3 regions of the Vibrio ostreae genome follow, and region 3 is predicted to be linked to each of the others. Evidence: predicted binding sites of a transcription regulator. Region 3 holds the regulator's gene; each other region holds the start of a gene.
What was found. The regulator CRP, encoded in region 3, controls carbon source genes, mostly activating them, when cyclic AMP is high. The targets are predictions, from matches to a motif close to TGTGANNNNNNTCACA.
Positions count from the first base shown of each region.

Region 1 (4,485 bases), on a different replicon from region 3:
GACCATAACGGTTGAGCTGCTCTATCATGTTGAGTGCGTCATCACGTTTGGTTAACGCGGCGACCAGCGCATCGTTAAAGTGATCGAGGACCGAGCACTGCATCAGGAAGTGGCGGGTCTCTTTGTCGAGCAGATCAAACACCTCCTCGACCAGGTAGTCCCACAAGTGGGCGTGATTAAACTGAGAGACAGATTCGGCCGACTGGGCCAGGGTGCGTCTCTGGTGCTGAGCCTGCAACGCGATCAGCTGCAGTGCGGACGGCCAGCCTTCGACATAATTTCGCAGGCTGACTGCGGTGCTGTCATCAATGCCTTCGGCAACACGCTGATTGAAAAAGCGTGTGGTCTCCTCATTATCAAACGCCAGCAGATCGTTGCCGATTTCGATCATCAGATCGCGTACCCGCAGGTTGGCCGTACCCAGCGGTGGGATCATACGGCTGGTGACTACCAGGGTCAGGTTATCCGGCATATGCTTGAGGAAGAAGCGCATTACTTCATGAATATCTTCGTCACTGATCAGGTGATAGTCGTCTAAGACCAGATAGCACTCTTGCTGGAACTCGGACATTTCTGCAAACAGTTCGCTCAGCAGCGAGTGCAGGGTAGAGAACTGACGTCGCTCGGCCAGTTTCTGCGCATTCGGGCAGCTTTGATGAGTGGCTTTATTGAGCGCCTGCAGCATGTAATTCATAAAGCGAAACGGATCGTTATCACTTTCATCGATGCTGTACCAGCCGACGTTGGGCTTATCGGCCAGCCACTGCGCTGCCATGGTGGTTTTGCCGTAGCCGGCCGGAGAGCGGAACAACACCAGTTTGTAGTAGGGCGCCTGCTGGAGCAGTTCCAGAACACGTGGCCGGACGATGGCATTATGCAACCGCCCGGGACGCGTGAGTTTAGAAGGTATCCACATGTTAATACGTTCCGTTCTGTCATTTTTGTTATATGAAGTGAGTCAGCTCACGTCTTGATGTAAGAATGTTACTTGATGTCATTGCCTACGTTTATTGATCCGCGGCGAGATTTAAGCAGGATTCACACTTCTTACCGAACTACGCCCTGTAAGTGTGAGTCTGATCACCAATTTGATGCAGTTGTGCACCGTTATGGCGGTGGTCTTCCACCAAATCGCGCGCCATTAGCGGCTTCTGCTCTGTTTGAAATGTGAGCAATGTTGCATTTTGAGCAACGGGTCCATCCATCAATCACCTTGCTTTCATAAAATCTCCGTACGCTTTAAAGGCAGTTTGCTGTGATCCTGGTCACTCAGAAATTCTTACTGGCTGGTTTCTGTGAGAGATGGATCACTCAAACCCGGGAGCTCCTCCTCTACGCCCTTACTCCTACTCCCGTGGGAGCGGTGTTGTGGGAGGATGTTTTGCTGGCGCGCTAGATGCAGGATATGTCCCAGCTGGATTAGAACCATAAGTGAGATTTCTCCATGAAACCTACGCAACAAAAAACATTTGATAAAGCTTTATTCCAAGACAACGTGAAACGCCATCTGACTGCCACCTACGCGAGTACCGTTGAACATGCCAACAGCCGTTTGTGGTACCTGGCGATGGGACGTGCCCTGGCTGAGCTGACCACCTTTGACCTGCTGGAAACTGAGCAGGATGAGCGCATTGTTAATGCTAAGAGCCTCAACTATCTGTCTCTGGAATTCCTGATTGGCCGCCTGACCGGTAACAACCTGATCAGCATGGGTCTGTATGAACAGATCGCTGAAGCTATGGCGGAGCTGGGCCTGAGCCTGACCGATATCCTGGAAGAAGAGCGTGACCCTTCACTCGGTAACGGCGGCCTGGGACGTTTGGCGGCGTGTTACATGGATTCTTGTGCTGCGCAGGAGTACCCGACCGTCGGTTACGGTTTGCATTATGAATACGGCCTGTTCAAGCAGTCATTTGAAGATGGCCACCAGAAAGAAGCGCCGGATGCGTGGGGCGGGGTGGAAGGCTACCCATGGGAAGTGGCCCGTCCGGAACTGAAACAGGAAATCGGTTTTTACGGCCATGTCGAAGTCACCCAGGAAAACGGAGTCGAGAAACGACGCTGGGTGCCGGGCATGCTGGTGCAGGCGATGCCGTGGGATTTGCCGATTGTCGGCTATCAGAGTGAAACCGTTTATCCGCTGCGTTTGTGGGAGTGCCGCGCGATTGCGCCGTTCTCACTGGAGAGCTTTAACAACGGTAACTACTTTGAAGCGCAGCACGCGCTGATCGATGCGGGTAACATTACTAAAGTGCTGTACCCGAACGATAACCATGAAAAAGGCAAAACTTTGCGTCTGATGCAGCAGTACTTCCACAGTGCGGCATCAGTGCGCGACATTCTGCGTCGTCACGAAGCGGCCGGTTTTGCTCTGGCTGATTTGCCTAAGCAGGAAACCATTCAGCTCAATGATACCCACCCGACCATCGCCATTCCGGAACTGATGCGTATTCTGATCGATGAGCGTGAGTTGTCATGGGATGAGGCGTGGGCTATCTGTTCGCATACGTTTGCTTACACCAACCACACCCTGCTGCCGGAAGCGCTGGAAACCTGGAGCGAATCTTTGATCCAGCGTTTGCTGCCGCGCCATATGGAAATCATTTACCAGATCAACCACTTGTTCCTGCAAGAAGTCCGCGCTAAATGGCCGGGCGATGTGTCTAAACAGCAAAAACTGTCGGTTATCGAGGAAGGTTTCCACCGTATGGTGCGTATGGCCAACCTGTGCGTTATCGGTTCGTACGCGGTCAACGGGGTGGCAGCACTGCACTCTGAGTTAGTCAAACGCGATCTGTTCCCTGAGTTTAATGAACTCTATCCTGGCCGTCTGCAAAACGTCACTAACGGTATTACCCCGCGTCGCTGGCTGAAATTCTGTAACCCGGGCCTGTCAGCCCTGATCAGCGCTAAGATCGGTGACGAGTGGCCGGCGCATCTCGACCAGTTGGAGGCCATTTCGCAGTACGCGGATGACAAGACATTCCAGCAGCAGTTTATGGCGGTCAAGAAAGAGAACAAACAGCGTCTGGCGGATTGGGTCAAAGAGCACATGGACATTGAGCTCGATACCAATGCGATTTTTGATGTTCAGATCAAACGTCTGCATGAATACAAACGCCAGCATCTCAACATGCTGCACATTCTGTCGCTTTACCATCGCCTGGTGAACGACGCCAGTTTCGATATGCACCCCCGGGTGTTCTTCTTCGCAGCGAAAGCGGCGCCGGGTTACCACCTGGCGAAAGAGATCATCTACGCGATTAACAAGATTGCCGAGAAGGTCAACAATGACCCGCGTGTCAGTGACAAGCTGAAAGTGGTGTTCATTCCGGATTACCGGGTCAGCATGGCGGAAATCATTATCCCGGCCGCTGATGTGTCCGAGCAGATCTCGACCGCCGGTAAAGAAGCTTCCGGTACCGGCAACATGAAGATGGCACTCAACGGTGCGCTGACCATCGGCACCATGGATGGCGCGAACGTTGAAATTCGTGAAGAGGTCGGTGATGACAACATTTACATCTTCGGTCTGGAAGTGGACGGTGTGGAAGCGTTGCGGGCGCAGGGTTACAACCCGTACGACTTCTATCATGCCGATCCGCTGCTGAAAGCATCACTGGACTTGCTGCTCGGTGACGAGTTTACCCCGGGTATGCCGGGTAAACTGCGCACCACGTATGACAGCCTGCTGGATGGTGGTGACCCGTATCTGGTGCTGGCTGATTTCGCTTCTTACGTTGCGGCGCATCAGGCAATTGATGAGCAGTACCGCGATCAGGCCGGTTGGGCTAAGAAAGCGATTCTCAATACGGCGCTGGTGGGTAAATTCAGTTCCGACCGCAGTATTCGTGATTACGTGAATAACATCTGGAAACTGGAAGCGATCAAACGCTGAGCCTGATTCCAAACCAGTCCGGGCCAACGTCCCGGGCTGTGCCTTCATCATATTAATTACAATAAACCCTACATGATTTGAAGGGTGGCAATTCCCTTCGGAGAGAGCGATGAAAGACAATAATGCGTTAATGCAGGTCGCTGAAATGGCGAATATATCCAACCGCTATATCAGTGCCTGGGGCGACGAAGCGCACGTACAGGATGAGACGATTCGCCATTTACTCGGTTGCCTGGGTTATGACACCAGTAGTGACGACGCACTACTCAAATCGGCGGAGAAAAAGCACAAGAAAGATGTGCTCGAGCCTGTGCTGGTGATCCGCGACGGTGAAGCGGTGGAAGTGCCGTTATACCTTGGCGTTAGTGCGCGTGAAAGTGAATTTAACTGGCGCCTGGAAACCGAGCAGGGAGAAGTACTTGAAGGCTATCTTCAGTCGCAGATCGTTCGGGACGAGCGTGCCGAGGGTGGCCCTCTGGTATTTGCTTTGCCCAGTAATTTGGCCTGGGGATATCACACCCTGTTGATCACCCGCAAGCGTCGTAAAGCGCCCTATAGCATGACGCTGATTATTACTCCGTCAGCCT
Region 1 is NZ_CP076642.1:1,015,296-1,019,780, reverse strand. It holds gene malT (HTH-type transcriptional regulator MalT) at 1-916, opposite strand, end outside; gene KNV97_RS04380 (glycogen/starch/alpha-glucan phosphorylase) at 1,445-3,898, shown strand; gene malQ (4-alpha-glucanotransferase) at 4,008-4,485, shown strand, end outside.
Region 1: a site for CRP is predicted at 1,297-1,312, ahead of KNV97_RS04380 (glycogen/starch/alpha-glucan phosphorylase). Genes of this name have one in related genera too.

Region 2 (4,485 bases), 280 kb from region 3:
GGTTTATCACCACCGATATCGAGTGTACGCATCACCACCCGCTTGTCAGGGTAGGCCGAGAGCACCGTACGGTATTGCTGAATCTGCTCCTCTTCGGACGGGAAACGGTGCTGGAGCAGGAACGAAATTTCGGTACGGTATAGCCCGACCCCATCGACGCCCTGATTGACGGCTATATTGGTGTCGGCACTCAGGCCCGCATTGAGCAGCAATTCGATACGCTGACCATCTTCGGTAAACGCCGGCTCCGCCATGGCCTCATTGACCATTTGCGACAATTCACGCTCTTCATTAGCCAGAGAGCGGTATTCAGCCAGAATCTGTCTGGCCGGAGAGATAAACAGCTTACCGCTGTAGCCATCGACAATCCCGATTTTGCCGTTAATCTGCTTAAGATTAAGCGATACCCCCATTATGGCCGGGATCCCCAGCGCACGCGATAAAATCGCCGCGTGAGAGTTGGCCGCCCCTTCCATCGAGACCACAGCCAGTAACTTATCTTTTGGCATAGCAGCCAGAACCGACGCTGTCAGTTCTCGCACCACCAGGATAATCGGCTTGTCGATCTGCTGCTGTTCATGTTCGGTGTTGTAGAGGAAAAAGAGCAGGCGCTGACCTAGTTCACGCACATCCTGGGCCCGCTCACGCAAATAGTTGTCAGACATGCGGGCAAAACGGTTGGAATAAGATTCCACCACCTGACGCAGCGCCCAGTCCGCGCGATCACCTTTGAGGATCTGCGCTTTAAGATCCTTACGCAACATCGGATCGTTGAGTAAGTGGGTAAACAGGTCGAAGATCGCCAGGGCTTCTTTATTGATTTCACTGTCGAGCTTTTTACGCATTTTACGAAAATCGCCCAGTGCACTTTCAATTGCACGCGCCAGCCACTCCTGTTCACGATCCATATCAAGGGTAGAGGCAGGGGCAACATCGTACAGCTGTGGCTGTGAGTCATCCCACCACAGCTCGCCAATTGCCACCCCGGATGAAGCCGGAATACCACTGATGGCCTGCTGCTTTTTACTCAGCAGCCAGTGACCCTGGGTCTGGGCATGGGCAATAATCACGGCCAGCTGAGCCGCCAGAGTGACCAGGAAAGAGACTTCCATTTCGCTAAACAGACGTGGCGATTTTTGCTGCACAACCAGCACGCCCAGCACCTGTTTACGGTAAATGATCGGTGTACCAAGAAACGACTGGTACACCTCTTCACCAAGCTGCTTGAAATATTTGAAATTGGGGTGTTTAGACGCTTCCGCCAGGTTAATCGGCTCAGCAGAACGTTTGACCAGGCCAACCAGGCCTTCATCAAAGTCGATCAGGATTTTATCCCCTTTGAACTTCAGGCCCTGGGTTGCCATCAGTTCGAGACGATGCATCTCCTCATTGGCGAGATAGACAGTACAACATTCAGTGCTCATCGCACTGCATGTCTGCTTTACAAAAATATCCAACGCCTGATAGACATCTTCTACCTTTGAAACTTGTTCAACTATATCCCGTAGCTGAGAGAGCATCGCTATCCTCTTCGATTTTTGCGCTTACCTTTCACTTTTCGTTCTCTAAACGGCATCGCTAATGACGCAAACTCTTTCATGGCACGACGATAAACATCACGCTTAAAAGAGACCACTTGTCTGACTGGATACCAGTAACTCACCCAGCGCCAACCATCAAATTCAGGGGTGCTTCCACGTTGCATGTTAATTTTAGCTTCATCGCAATCCAAACGCAGTAAGAACCATTTCTGTTTTTGTCCAATACAGACCGGCTGAGAGTCCCACCGAACCAGACGTTTTGGCAGTTTGTAACGGAGCCAATGACGACTGGTTGCAATGATTTTGACATCTTTTTTTGTTAAACCAACCTCTTCGTAAAGCTCCCGGTACATTGCCTGTTCAGGAGATTCACCCTCATCGATTCCGCCCTGGGGAAATTGCCATGAGTGTTGTCCGTATCGTTTCGCCCAGAATACCTGACCATGGTTGTTACAAATCACAATACCGACGTTAAGCCGGTAACCATCGCCATCTATCACTGGCAAACCTCTATTAAAATCTTAATTGCTTTGATTTTTCCACATATCCCCAACAGGAGCAAACTAACTAATGTGATTCACCTAATATTTATCGCTGACAAGTGCATAATTGAATAACTTTTACTCAAATTTTAAGTTATCAACAAAAGAGTGAGATATAGACCACATTTATTCACGTTTTCTGTGAATAACCATGTGAAGAAGAGTGTGAACTGTGCAAAAACACCTACGAAGAGTCACATCACCGGATTGGACAAAAATCACAAAAACATCAATAAAACCTTAAATATCAATAAATAATGTAAATTTAATTTATTATCACATCAGGGCAGGTGTCGAAAGATCATTCAAAAACCAACAGTGCTCAAAGATCCACCAACCCAGCTGTTATCCACACAGATCCGGAAAGCTACACTTTTAATCTGCCTGAAAAACAACAAATCCCTGTGGCAACCCCCTGTTCATGCATACATACCCCATAAATTTCGCCCTATAAACACCAGGAACTGTGGATAACTATGGTAATGATGATCTTTTATCCACTTTGATCAATTTATCTGCATGATCCTCTGCCCGTCATTTTTTGTTACTATAGGCTTTTTACGACCGCAGTACGCTTTATGAAACCTGAACCCCAGAGCGAACAAGAATTACTCGATCGGGCCTGGCAGATTGCCGGTGTCAGCTTTGCCGATCTGGCCGCGGAAGCCGCGATACCAGTGCCCAACGATCTCTCCCGGGACAAAGGCTGGGTCGGACAATTACTGGAATGGCATTTAGGCGCCAGTGCCGGCAGTAAACCGGAGCAGGATTTTGCCAAACTGGGCATCGAGCTGAAAAGTATCCCGATCAGCTACAGTGCTAAACCGCTGGAAACCACGTTTGTTTGTGTAGCACCGCTGACCGGAATACACGGACTGACCTGGGAACAGAGTCATGTGCGCCATAAGTTATCGCGTGTGCTGTGGATGCCGGTGGAAGGTGAACGGGAGATTCCACTGGCCCAGCGCCGGGTCGGATCGCCGCTGCTCTGGAGTCCGTCGGCGCAAGAAGAGGCGATGCTAAAGGCGGACTGGGAAGAATTAATGGAGTTTATCGTGCTGGGTAAAGTCGGCCAGATCACCGCCCGCCATGGTGAAGTCCTGCAACTGAGGCCCAAAGCGGCCAACGGTAAGGTCAAAACCGAAGCCTACGGCAGCAATGGCAAACCAATTCGCACTCTGCCGCGCGGGTTTTACCTGCGTACTCAGTTTACCGCCCGAATCCTGGCTTCGTATTACGCCTGAGACGGAGTGTTGACCGGATCAGGCAGTTGAACAACAGTAATCAGAGATGCAGGCAGGCCCCAAAGGCCTGCCTGCAATAAATCAGTCTAGTGCCGGGTTAACGGCAGAGGGATCTCACTGTATCTCTGCCCTCCCTCTAAACCACACTCTTCGTAAGCGCAGCTCATACGCAGGTAAGCCTGAGCAAATCCAAGCTGGGCTAATTCCTGTTTAGCGGCATCCAACGAGGAAAAATGCATCGGCTCATCTCCTTTCATCAAAGGTTCAATCCGGTGCCTGACTTCGACCCCAAGCGTGTAGTGCGTGGCATCAGCACATCCTATGACATATACCTTGGGCAGGGGTGCCCCCGGCTTATGCATACCATGCAACCATTTATCCAGTTGTTGTTTGTGCATACGTCACCTCCTTACTATCCAGTGTAGCCGACTGATGACCAGGCTCAATCTTTTACCATGCCGAGCGCCGCACTCAGTGTGCGAACAAATTTCATTTCCTTTTGCCCTGACGGATGGCTTATAGTGGGATTGAAATTAAAAGCCGATGTGTTTCAAGATGCTATCCATTCAGCCTGTACGCCTCTGATCAGAGTTAAGTCTGATACGGCTCATGGACGATAAGGATCAGCCCTCTGTTTGCACTCAGACAAGGAAGGATTATGCAATACACTAAACTGCCTCACTCAAGCCTTGAAGTCAGTAAACTGTGCCTCGGAACCATGACATTCGGAGAGCAAAATACACAGGCAGAAGCCTTCAGTCAGCTCGACTACGCCCTGGAGCGCGGGATCAATTTTATTGATACTGCAGAAATGTATCCGGTGCCCCCGACAGCAGAAACGCAGGGCAAAACGGAACAATTTATCGGTAACTGGCTGGAGAAATCCGGTAAGCGTGAAAAAGTGCTGCTGGCGACTAAAGTGGCCGGCCCGCGTAACGTACCGCACATTCGCGATAATATGGCACTCGATCACCGCAACATTCATCAGGCGATTGATGACAGTCTGAGCCGCCTCAAAACCGACTATATCGATTTATACCAGTTGCACTGGCCACAACGTATCACCAATACCTTTGGTCAGCTTAACTATCCGCATTCAGAACAACAGTCGGAAATTACCCTGATAGAAACCCTCGAAGCACTTAACGATCTGGTGCG
Region 2 is NZ_CP076643.1:3,341,633-3,346,117, reverse strand. It holds gene ptsP (phosphoenolpyruvate--protein phosphotransferase) at 1-1,520, opposite strand, end outside; gene rppH (RNA pyrophosphohydrolase) at 1,523-2,041, opposite strand; gene mutH (DNA mismatch repair endonuclease MutH) at 2,662-3,327, shown strand; gene KNV97_RS21555 (DUF6482 family protein) at 3,414-3,725, opposite strand; gene KNV97_RS21550 (NADP(H)-dependent aldo-keto reductase) at 3,986-4,485, shown strand, end outside.
Region 2: a site for CRP is predicted at 2,193-2,208, ahead of rppH (RNA pyrophosphohydrolase). Genes of this name have one in related genera too.

Region 3 (4,485 bases):
CGCTGCGCAGGCCCGTCTGGTTGAGCTTGGTGCTGAGCCTTTGATTGAGGCTCGTGCGCTGCAGGCGGCGTTTGTGACACCGGGGATTATTGATGTGACCGCGGTGCGTGAACTACCGGATGAAGAAGTGTTCGGGCCGTTGCTGCAGGTAGTGCGTTACCACGGCCTTGAGCAGGCTGTTGCGCTGGCCAATGATACCCAGTTTGGTTTGTCAGCCGGTCTGGTCAGTACCGATGACAACGAGTGGCAGTATTTCGTCGACCATATTCGTGCCGGTATTGTTAACCGTAACCGGCAACTGACCGGCGCGAGCGGAGATGCGCCGTTTGGCGGGCCGGGTGCGTCCGGTAACCTGCGTCCGAGTGCCTACTATGCCGCCGACTACTGCGCTTATCCGATGGCTTCGATGGAAGGGTCTGCGACCGAGCTGCCGGCGACGCTCAGCCCGGGCATCGAACTGTGAGTTCAGGGGCTGGCCAAGTGCCGGCCCGGTAGTTGCTATCACTGTGCCGCCCTGTCGGGTGGTGAACGCTAATGCACGCGCTGGCGTGCTGATAAGGAGGCGTTATGACGCCAACAGATCTGTTTCAATCTCTGTGGAATGATTACATTGACCGTCTTTGTCCTTCGGCGGACAAAGTGCATCAGTTGCTGGAAGAAGACGAAGCACTGATCAATGACCATATTGCCCTGCGTACCTTCAATCTGGCGCCATTAGGCCTGGAGACTCTTGCCCGGCCGTTTATCGAGCTGGGTTATCAGGCGTGCGGCGAGTATCTGTTTGAGAGTAAAAAACTGGTGGCCAAACATTATGAGCATCCGGATCCGTTGCAGCCGAAAGTGTTTATCAGTGAACTCAAAGTGGCAGAGTGCTCAGCGCAGTTGCAGGCCATTGTACAGGGGCTGGTGGCTCAGGTTGATGAGCGTCAACTGACGGGCAGTGATTTTCTCTTCGGCGGGCGCTTATGGGAGTTAAGCTACGCGGATTATCAGGTGCTGGCCGCTGAGAGCGAGTATGCCTCCTGGCTGGCAGCACACGGTTATGGTGCCAACCATTTCACCGTCAATGTCAATCAGCTCAAGCATCTGCATGAAGTGCAGCAGGTTAATGATCACCTGCGCCAGGCCGGATTTACCATCAACGAATCGGGCGGCGAAGTAAAAGGGTCGCCGCAGGTATTGCTCGAACAGTCCTCGACCATGGCGGATAAGGTTGAGGTGCGTTTTAGTGAGGGGAGCTATACCATCCCGGGCGGTTTTTATGAGTTCGCCAAACGTTATCCGCTGCCGGATGGTAAGTTGTACACCGGCTTTGTCGCGGCCTCGGCCGATAAGATTTTCGAAAGTACAGACAGCCGCTAGAGAGCCTGCTTGGTACCCTAAGCTCAATAATTAGGTACCTTGAGCTCAATAATTAGGTGCCGTGAGCTCAATAATTAGGTATCTGAAAGTAATCACCTGGTGTCCTGAACGCTATAAAAAAGCCACCGCGAGGTGGCTTTTGCAATCTTGTCTATTTGCCGTATGGGCTTAACGCGTGCCGTAAACCACGATGGTTTTACCGTGCGCAGAAATCAGGTTCTGCTCTTCCAGCATCTTCAGGATACGGCCAACGGTTTCACGTGAACAGCCGACAATCTGACCGATTTCCTGGCGGGTAATCTTGATTTGCATACCATCCGGGTGGGTCATCGCATCTGGTTGTTTCGCCAGGTTCAGCAGAGTCTGCGCGATACGGCCCGTTACGTCCAGGAACGCCAGATCGCCTACTTTTTGGCTGGTGACTTGCAGACGGCGCGCCATCTGACCAGAAAGACGCATCAGGATATCAGGGTTAACCTGAATCAACTGACGGAATTTCTTGAACGAAATTTCAGCCACTTCACAAGGAGATTTGGCACGAACCCAGGCAGTACGCTCTTGGCCTTCTTCAAACAAGCCAAGTTCACCGATGAAATCACCTTGGTTCAGGTAAGACAGAATCATCTCCTTACCTTCTTCATCTTTGATCAGTACCGCAACAGAACCTTTAACGATGTAGTACAGGGTTTCTGCTTTTTCGCCCGCGTGAATCAGCGTGCTTTTTGAAGGGTACTTATGAATGTGACAATGGGAAAGAAACCACTCTAGTGTTGGGTCGGTTTGAGGTTTACCTAGAACCATAATATCTCACTTCCTCTGCAGGGTACGCTTGCTGCTATCCATATTTTAGCGAAGCCTTATTCAACGGATTCTCTAGAATAAGAGGACTTTATTATTGCTGCAAGTTATCTTGTGTTTCGGTTTAGAATAGTATCCTTTTTCCAACACGATTTCTTGACTTTAATCGTGTTGGAGACCGGATAATGTACGCAAAACTGTGCCCATGATCACGGTATGAAAAGTAAGCGACAGCCTCAGCCGATTTTTCCTGATTCTATCAGTTGTTCCAGCAGTGGCCGTACGATCAGCTCCATCGCGAAGCTCATTTTACCGCCCGGAACCACGATGGTGTTGTGGCGTGACATAAACGAGCCGTCAATCATCGCCAGTAGGTAGGGATAGTCGACATTTTTAATCCCGCGCACCCGGATCACCACAAAACTTTCATCCAGGCTCGGGATGCCTTTGGCGTTGAGCGGGTTAGAGGTATCGACCGTCGGTACGCGCTGGAAGTTGATGTGGGTGCGGGAAAACTGCGGTGTGATGTAGTTGAGGTAGTCATCCATCGAACGCACGATGGAGTCCATCACCGCTTCACGTGAGTGGCCGCGGTCGCGGGTATCACGCACGTATTTCTGAATCCATTCCAGGTTGACGATAGGCACCATGCCGATCAGAAAATCGACATGCTGAGCGACATTGATGTCACCATCGACGACTCCGCCGTGCAGACCTTCGTAGAACATGATGTCTGAGTTCTGTGGCAGATCCTGCCACGGGGTAAAGGTGCCCGGCATCTGATTGTAAGGGACCGCTTCGTCAAAGGTGTGCAGATAACGGCGAATCTGGCCGGTACCGGACTTACCATACTGACGGAAGAAGCCTTCCAGCGCGGCAAAATCGTTGGCCTGAGGGCCGAAGTAGCTGATATGGCGCCCTTGCTCCCGTGCTTTACGGATTTCGACGTCCATCTCCGGACGGGTAAAACGGTGAAAACTGTCACCTTCCACCCAGGCCGGCCGGATGTCCATCATATTGAACATCTTGCGAAAGGCTTCTGAGGTGGTGGTGGTGCCCGCGCCCGATGAACCGGTCACGGCAATAATTGGGTGTTTCGCTGACATGACAGACCTTGTCTCTGATTCCTTAACGAGGCTGTGTAATTTCACAGCCTGAGTCGAAACACTATAGCACGGAAACGGTGAGCGGGTGATGGCTTAAGCGCGGTTGGTTTTGATATCGACCGTTTCATGCAGTTCAGAGTAAACAATTACCGCATCACCGCGCTGCAGCTGGGATCTGACCTGATCGACTTTATCCTGCAGCGAAACTTCTTGTGCACCGTAGTCGGTGCCTTCACGTAACACGAATTCGCGGATCAGGCTGTCTAACGTGTCGGGGTCAATTTGTTGCCAGGGAACAATCATAAATATCTCATACTTTTATGATGGATGAACAGGGCGATTATATCAGTTTTTATCGCGCAGGCAGGCATAGTAAGCGGGCAGGGCTTGTTCGAGCCAGAACACCGGTTTGAGCAGGCTACCGCTGACAAAGCCGACGTGGCCACCCTGCTCGAACAGACGATAGTCAATGTTATCCGGCAGGATAAATTTCGGGATCACTGCATCGGTCATAAAGGGGTCGTCTTTGGCATGAATGATCTGGGTCGGCACGCGGATATCCTGCAATTTATGAATCCCTGAACAGCGCTGGTAATAATCGCTGGCATCACGAAAACCGTGCAGTGGGGCGGTGATCAGGTCGTCAAACTCCTGCAGGCGGGTGACACGCTTTATATTGTGGTAAGACAGCCCGAGTTCACCTTTCAGCAGGTGATGCTTTTTGAGCGCGGTATTTTTCAGTGATGAGAGCAGATAGGTACGGTACAACTTGGAGAAGCCGTGCTCAATCCGCTCTGAGCAGGCGGCCAGGTCAAGCGGCGCCGAGACGATAGTCGCGGCGCTCAGGATCGGATCCTGGTTGTAATGGGCGAGGTAATTAACCAGCATGTTGCCACCGAGTGAGATGCCGACCGCGATAATGGTCTGCTGCGGGAAGCGCTCACGGATGTTCTCCAGCACGAAGCGCGCATCTTCCACCTCGCCGGAATGATAAGCACGTGCCAGGTGGTTGGGTTTACCACTGCAGCCGCGAAAGTGCATCATCACGGACAGCCAGCCATCCTGGGCAAAAGCGTGCATCAGGCCATTGGCATACGGACTGTAAAAGCAGCCTTCCAGACCATGGAACAGTACGAACACGGGCTTATTACCGCGGGTATGCTGCGGGTCTTCACTCCAGGCCAGATCGAGAAAATCACCGTCCGGCGTGTCCAGTGTC
Region 3 is NZ_CP076643.1:3,059,288-3,063,772, forward strand. It holds gene astD (succinylglutamate-semialdehyde dehydrogenase) at 1-463, shown strand, start outside; gene KNV97_RS20210 (DUF1338 domain-containing protein) at 568-1,362, shown strand; gene crp (cAMP-activated global transcriptional regulator CRP) at 1,531-2,163, opposite strand; gene KNV97_RS20220 (phosphoribulokinase) at 2,397-3,266, opposite strand; gene KNV97_RS20225 (YheU family protein) at 3,360-3,569, opposite strand; gene KNV97_RS20230 (hydrolase) at 3,612-4,485, opposite strand, start outside.